2 regions of the Macrococcus bovicus genome follow, and region 1 is predicted to be linked to the other one. Evidence: riboswitches for the same ligand, from Rfam matches in the RefSeq annotation. Region 1 holds a riboswitch; the other holds the start of a gene.
What was found. A riboswitch is a leader RNA that binds a small molecule or an ion and turns the genes downstream of it on or off. The one in region 1 is predicted to bind S-adenosylmethionine.

Region 1 (3,781 bases):
TATCAATTGGATAAGCGGCACGTGTGTTTTCTGTCAGAGATTTATCAGAATAGTCAGGTGTCCCGTCTTCTTCCACTTTGACGTTCTCAAGGATAGCGCCGTAACGGATGGCATCGTAGATCTGCGGTTCTTTCTCACGTGTCAGATCAATCGTTTTGGCATAGCAGCCACCTTCGATATTGAAGACCCCTTCATCGTTCCAGCCGTGCTCATCGTCACCGATCAGTTTACGCTGTGGGTCTGCTGATAATGTGGTTTTACCTGTACCTGATAAACCGAAGAAGAGGGCAACGTCCTTATTCTCACCGACGTTCGCTGAACAGTGCATACTCATGATGCCTTGCACCGGCAGGTAGTAGTTCATGACACCGAAGATCCCTTTTTTCATTTCGCCGGCATATTCAGTTCCGCCGATCAGGATGATCTTATGTTTGAAGCTTGTAATGATGAAGGTTTCTGATTTTGTGCCATCTACTGCCGGGTCTGCCTTGAAGTGAGGGGCAGAGATGATCGTGAATTCAGGATCAATAGCCAGGCCTTCCTCTTTTGTTTCAGGACGGATGAACATGGTACGGGCAAACATATTATGCCAAGCGAGTTCGTTGATAACCTGTAATTTTAACTGTGAGGCTTTACTTGCGCCGGCATAGCCGTTGAAGACATAGACTTTTTCCTTGTTATTTAAATAGTTCAGCACTTTATCGACTAACTTCAGGAAGACTTCCTCTTCAATCGGCTGGTTGACAGCACCCCAGTCGATCTTATCTTCCGTCTCTGCTTCACGCACGATGAAACGGTCTTTCGGTGAACGGCCTGTATATTTACCGGTTTCAGTGCGGATGGCGCCTGACTCAGTCAGTTCCCCTTCGTTATTCTGAATAATTTCGTTGATTAACTGTGTACGTGATAACTGTTTCAGTGTAGACGGTTTTTCCAGCAGCTGATTGATTTCTGCCACGTAATTTTCATTCATTTAATAATCCCCCATTAGATGATTGATATGCTGATGTAAGCATTTTCACTCATTAGTATAGCATAATGAAAATCATATGCCATCTCACATATTTAATGTTAGAAAATTCATAAAAATAGTACATTTTGAGTTTTTAGTTAAACATGTTGACGGTTTACACAAAGTTTAGTATTATCTTACTTGCGGATTCTCTTATCCAGAGTGGTGGAGGGACATGGACCCTTTGAAGCCCAGCAACCTTTTGAGTAAGGTGCCAAACCGTTTGCAGATCTCATCTGAACGATAAGAGTGAATGGACTTGTATTGTCGAGCCTTTCTCTCTTAACTGTAGGGAAAGGCTTTTTTCTATGGATTGAACCGTAATCATATATATAAAAGGAGAATTATCTATGGCAGATCGTAAATTATTTACTTCTGAATCAGTAACAGAAGGACACCCGGATAAAATTGCGGACCAGATTTCTGACGCAATTTTAGACGCTATTTTGACAGGAGACCCGAAAGCACGTGTGGCATGTGAGACATCAGTGACGACAGGTATGGCACTGATCGCCGGTGAGATCACGACTTCTACTTACGTTGATATCCCGAAAGTCGTGCGTGAAACAGTTAAAGAGATCGGTTATACCCGCGCAAAATTCGGTTATGACTATCAGACGATGGCTGTATTGACAGCGATTGACGAGCAGTCACCTGACATCGCACAAGGTGTAGACCGTGCGCTTGAAGACCGTGAAGACTTATCGGATTCAGACATCGAATCTATCGGTGCCGGCGACCAAGGCTTAATGTTTGGTTTTGCCTGCAACGAAACAGAGAGCTTGATGCCGCTGCCGATTTCACTTTCACACGAACTTGCACGCCGCTTAACAGAAGTACGTAAGAACGGTACGCTTGACTACTTACGTCCGGACGGTAAGACACAGGTAACGGTTGAGTATGATGAGAACAACAAGCCTAAACGTGTGGATACTATCGTCATCTCTTCTCAGCACCACGAGAAAATCGAGCTTGAGCAGATTCAGGCTGACATTAAAGAACATGTCATCAAACCAGTTGTGCCGGCTGAATTAATCGATGAGGAAACGAAGTACTTCATCAACCCGACTGGCCGTTTCGTTATCGGTGGACCGCAAGGGGATGCCGGTTTAACAGGCCGTAAGATCATTGTGGATACTTACGGTGGCTATGCGCGTCACGGTGGCGGTGCATTCTCTGGTAAGGATGCAACGAAAGTTGACCGTTCAGGCGCATACGCAGCACGTTACGTTGCGAAGAACATCGTAGCAGCCGGCCTTGCAGATAAAGCAGAAGTTCAGCTTGCCTATGCAATCGGGGTCGCACATCCGGTTTCAATCTCAGTGGATACGTTCGGTACAAGCGACTATTCTGAAGTAGAACTGGTGGAAGCAGTCCGCAGCACATTCGACTTACGCCCGGCAGGTATCATCAAGATGCTTGACCTGCGTCGTCCGATCTACAAGCAGACAGCAGCATACGGCCATTTCGGTCGTACAGACGTTGAACTGCCTTGGGAACAGACAGATAAAGCAGAGGCACTGAAAGCAGCTTTAGCGAAATAATAGACGATTATAAAGACAGGGAGCAGAGGCTTCCTGTCTATTTTTGTGAAATGAGTAGATCGGTCCAGTGTAAAAATAACTTTTTAATGATGAAAGCAGTTTTTATGTGCAAGTCTCTGCTCATTTATCTATGAAAATTACTGAACTTCCCGCTGAACTTCTTTATAATATGAATAAGACAATAAAGAAGGAGAAGATCTATGAACTTATCTGAATTAACCCCCCTGCATTATGGGCTGATTGCACTTGCTGTACTGGCACTTGTATTTCTTGTGCTCTGGCTGATGTCAAACGCAAAACGTAAACGTGAACAGGAAGAGCTGGCAGCACGTCATGAATCAGAGCGCCGGTCCTTAGCCGCGTCGCTTGAAGAACAGGCTGCTAAAGAACAGGCAGCGCAGGCGGAAGCCTTCGACGCTGAACGTCAAGACCTGAATCATCAGCTGTCGGAGAAGGCGACACAGATTGACAGTCTGAAGCTGCTGACAAAAGACGGCGGAGAATATCTGACTGACTTCACATTAATCCAGCTGAAGGATCGTCTCGTGCGCAATGAACGCATCCGTCCGGAAGATATGCATGTGCTGGCTAATATCTTCCTGCCTGGCCGTGATTTAAAGCGGACAGAACGACTCGCCCATCTCGTCATGACACGCACCGGCGTTTATCTGCTCGAGTCTTATTACTGGAAAGGGCATATTTATCACGGCGTCGATCAGTCACAGTTTTCAGTGGACCCGATGTTCGAGCACGTCTTCAGTCTGCTTGACCTGGATAAATATATCGAACACACTATCGCGATGGAACGTGATGCCGACCGTGACGTCGTCTACTTCAAATCGCTGAATCAGAATATCGCGGACTTGAAGCGTCATGCCGAGCTGCTGCAGGAGACATTGCACCTGCAATATCCGGTGACCCCTATCATGTATTTCAATAAAGAGGGACATGATGCAGGAACAATGGATAATTATTCTCGTGATAAGAATGTCAAGGTCATCGTCGGTGAAGACGAGCTGGAAACATTCTTCGAGAAATACGTTTTCCATGGCCGCTTCCAGTATTCTGTAGAGGAACTGGCACATATGCTGGATGAAATAGAACGGTTGAACCCGTAGACAAGGAGGTCTTGATGACCTCCTTGTTTTAATAGCGGCCCTGAAGGGGTATAGATGATTAATCATGAATGAAGGAGTGTTGGAAGATGGAACAGACAGTCACATTT
Region 2 (3,781 bases), 980 kb from region 1:
ACTTATTATTGCAGGACCGGTAGACCGTAGACAGAAGCAGCGTCTGGAGGACCTGCTCGCTGTGGGCGGCTATATGCAGACATTATCGCTGCTACTCTTTGATGCAGGGGTCGGCAGCTGCATCAAGACACCTGCCAGCCTGACTGAGCCGAAGTTCAACGAGGCACTCGGTATTCATGGTCATGAGATGATTCATGGTTTAGTGTATCTGACTGAGCTGCCTGAAGAGACAGCGGGCAAGCCGCGTAAAAATATCAATTTAATCAGTGAATTTTAAAAAGCCGGCTATGCCGGCTTTTATTTTTCGATATGTTCTGCTAGAAATGCTTTCACTTCTTCAGGGGTCTTGGCATTGGCTGAATGAAGATGGGCTTGTTTCACACCGTTCTTGAAGATCAGTAAGCTTGGAATACCCATAACGTCATTTTCCGTTGCAGCTTCCGGCACTTGATCACGGTTGATTTTGTACCAGGTGATATCATGGTACTCATCAACAATCGGATCAATCCAGTAGTCCATTCTTGAGCAGTCCGGACACCAGTCAGCAAAGAATTTCACAACAATCTGTTCATCCTGGTTAATAATCTCTTCGAATTCTGCATATTGACTTATTGTTCTCATAGTCATACTCCTTTTTGTCTTTATATTGAGTATATACCATTCTTGGTCAAAAAATAAACGATGAGCTTGAGAGACATTTGTCCTATTGTCGAAATATTGGTACTATTATTCTATCTTACTGTTATGGAGGAAGACGATGCTAAAATTTTATCAGTTACCTAATTGTTCAACATGTCGAAAAGCAGCTCAGTTTCTGCAGGAGCATGGCGTCAGCTTTGAACCGATTCATATTGTGGAGCTGACACCGACTGCTGCTGAATTCAGGAAGTTGATTGAAGATACAGGTGTTGAGGTCGATCAGTTGTTCAACCGTCAAGGCACTAAGTTCCGCGAGCTTGGACTGAAGGATAAATTGGAAGCGTTACCACTGGATGAAAAATTAAATCTTCTGGCATCTGATGGGATGCTCGTTAAAAGACCGCTTGCAACCAACGGTAAGCAGATTACGCTTGGTTTCAAGGAGGAACAGTATCGACAGATCTGGCTATAAAAAATGTTGAATAAGCTGTCATGCTGTGTCATTATTAGAGTGTAATTACTATTAGGAGGGGATTTTTGTGGCAACTATTGAAGGCTTAAAGTATTCTAAAGATCACGAATGGGTAAAATCAGAAGGAAACATTAAAACAATCGGTATCACTGACTTCGCTCAATCAGAGCTCGGAGACATCGTTTTCGTTGAACTTCCAGAAGTCGGCGATGAAATTTCAGCAGGACAACCTTTCGGCAGCGTTGAGTCTGTTAAAACAGTTTCAGAATTATATGCGCCGCTTAGTGGTAAAGTTGTAGAAGTAAACAACGAACTTGAAGATTCTCCGGAATTCGTTAATGAATCTCCTTATGAAAATGCTTGGATGATTAAAGTTGAGACTGAAAGTGACGATGAATTAAATGAGTTACTTGACCAAGCTCAATATGATGAAATGATTAACGCGTAAATGCTATAATTTCCTTGATAAGATGCTTATCAAGGATTTTTTTATAACTGCATATGAAAAGGTGATGAGATGTCTGTAATCAGTAAAGTCATAGTTGTGGAAGGCAAGTCTGACAAGAAAAAGTTACAACAAGTATTATCTGAACCTGTACATATTATCTGCACGAACGGCACGATGGGTGTCAGTAAAATGGACGAAATGCTCGATGAACTGACAGGCCATAACGTCTATATCATGACTGATGCTGATAAAGCAGGGAAAAACATTCGCAGCTGGTTCAAACGCCATTTAAGTGAATGCAAGCATATCTATATTGATCCAACTTATGGTGAGGTCGGCCGCTGCCCTGTAGATTATCTCGCCAAAAAATTAATGAAACATGAGTTTGAAGTGAAAGGTCTGGAAGCGGAAGATGAAAGTCAGGGAGTATTTGCCTTCAGCCCCGTCTGGTAATTATGTGATATTCGGTTATACGCCCCTCTGCGGTACATGTAAGGTCGCAGAGCGCATGATAGACATCATGCCAGAACTGATTGAAGTCAATATAATGAAAGTAGATTTAAATTTTGCGGCGTCATTCGCGCAGCGCTATCAGCTGATGAGTGTGCCTGTTCTGCTCATTGTAAAAGACGATGAAGTAGTGGAAACCATCTATCGTTTTGAATCCGTCACAAATATTTATGAAATTATTCGTAAAGTATTGACGATTTAAATATTGTAGTCTAATATGTATAACAATTGAATATAACTCTTATCAAGAGTGGTGGAGGGATGTGCCCTATGAAACCCGGCAACCGTCATATGACATGGTGCCAATTCACATAAAGCATACGCTTTAGAAGATGAGAGACGATGAACTCATTGCGTCTTTCTCTTTACGGGAAAGACGCTTTATTCGTTTAAAGGAGGTACGTAAGTGATTACGTTAAATCATGTTGTCAAGCAGTTCGCAACAAAAAAAGGAATGATAACCGCTGTTGATGATGTCAATCTGACGATCAACGAGGGTGAAATATATGGTGTCATCGGTTTTTCAGGTGCAGGTAAAAGTACGTTAATCCGTATGTTCAATGGCCTTGAAAAACCGACGACGGGTGATGTGGTCGTCGGTGGCGATAACATTGCAGAGCTCAGTCCGACTGACCTCAGAAAGAAAAGACAGAAAATCGGTATGATCTTCCAGCATTTCAATCTGCTGTGGTCACGTACAGTATTCGATAACATTGCATTTCCGCTTGAAATTGCAGGTGTCTCTAAAACTGAACGTACTGCACGGGTCAATGAACTGATCCGCCTGGTCGGACTTGAAGGCCGAGAAAATGCTTATCCCTCTCAGCTGTCAGGGGGGCAGAAACAGCGGGTCGGCATTGCCCGTTCGCTGGCCAATAACCCGACTGTGCTGCTCTGTGATGAAGCAACCAGTGCACTTGACCCGCAGACGACAGATGAAATTCTGGAGCTGTTGGTGAACATCAATCGCCAGCTCAAACTGACGATTATTCTGATCACGCATGAAATGCAGGTCATCCGAAAAATCTGTCACCAGGTCGCTGTCATGGAAAATGGGCGTGTGGTGGAGCAGGGTCCTGTCATGGAAGTGTTTGAAAATCCGCAGTCAACTGTCACGCAGCGCTTTGTCAAAGATGATCTGAAAGACGCTGAAGTTGAAGCTTCTATCGATGAGATTATGGCACATTATCCGACCGGAGCGATTCTTCGCCTGAAGTTTGTCGGTTCTTCTACCGGGCAGCCGATTGTCAGCCGGATGATCAGAAAGTATGATCTGGATGCGAATGTTCTTGCCGGTAACATTAAGCATACGCAGAACGGTTCTTTCGGCCATCTGATCGTACATGTGCCTGCCCTTAATGCTGAAGTCGAAAGAATGTTCGACGAGTTAAGGGTGCACGGCGTTGAAGCGGAGGTGGAAAGACGTGGATAATACGATGATGGATACGTTAAGAGAAATGTTCAGTTTTGAGAATGTCATCTGGCCGGATGTCTGGGTGGCTGTTTATGAAACGCTGTATATGACGATTATTTCGGCAATCTTCACTTTTATATTCGGTCTGATCATCGGAACGGCGTTATTCCTTGCTTCACGCAGCAAATCAAGAGGGGCAAAGATTTTCTATAATATCATGGCCTTTTTTGTCAATCTGTTCCGGGCGATTCCGTTTATTATTCTGATTCTGCTTCTTATTCCATTCACCAACGTCCTG

Region 2: it holds a riboswitch for S-adenosylmethionine, as region 1 does, so the genes downstream of both, QSV55_RS03340 (methionine ABC transporter ATP-binding protein) here and metK (methionine adenosyltransferase) in region 1, are expected to answer to the same signal.

Annotation. Positions count from the first base shown of each region.
Region 1 is NZ_CP128470.1:1,536,179-1,539,959, reverse strand. Features, by position in the region: gene pckA (phosphoenolpyruvate carboxykinase (ATP)) at 1-973, opposite strand, end outside; SAM riboswitch class I at 1,163-1,262, shown strand; gene metK (methionine adenosyltransferase) at 1,363-2,556, shown strand; gene QSV55_RS08365 (nuclease-related domain-containing protein) at 2,757-3,674, shown strand; gene QSV55_RS08360 (aldo/keto reductase) at 3,761-3,781, shown strand, end outside.
Region 2 is NZ_CP128470.1:553,991-557,771, forward strand. Features, by position in the region: gene QSV55_RS03310 (nitroreductase family protein) at 1-277, shown strand, start outside; gene QSV55_RS03315 (thioredoxin family protein) at 298-621, opposite strand; gene QSV55_RS03320 (arsenate reductase family protein) at 758-1,111, shown strand; gene gcvH (glycine cleavage system protein GcvH) at 1,179-1,559, shown strand; gene QSV55_RS03330 (toprim domain-containing protein) at 1,629-2,012, shown strand; gene QSV55_RS03335 (YbbN family protein) at 2,068-2,271, shown strand; SAM riboswitch class I at 2,308-2,408, shown strand; gene QSV55_RS03340 (methionine ABC transporter ATP-binding protein) at 2,476-3,501, shown strand; gene QSV55_RS03345 (methionine ABC transporter permease) at 3,494-3,781, shown strand, end outside.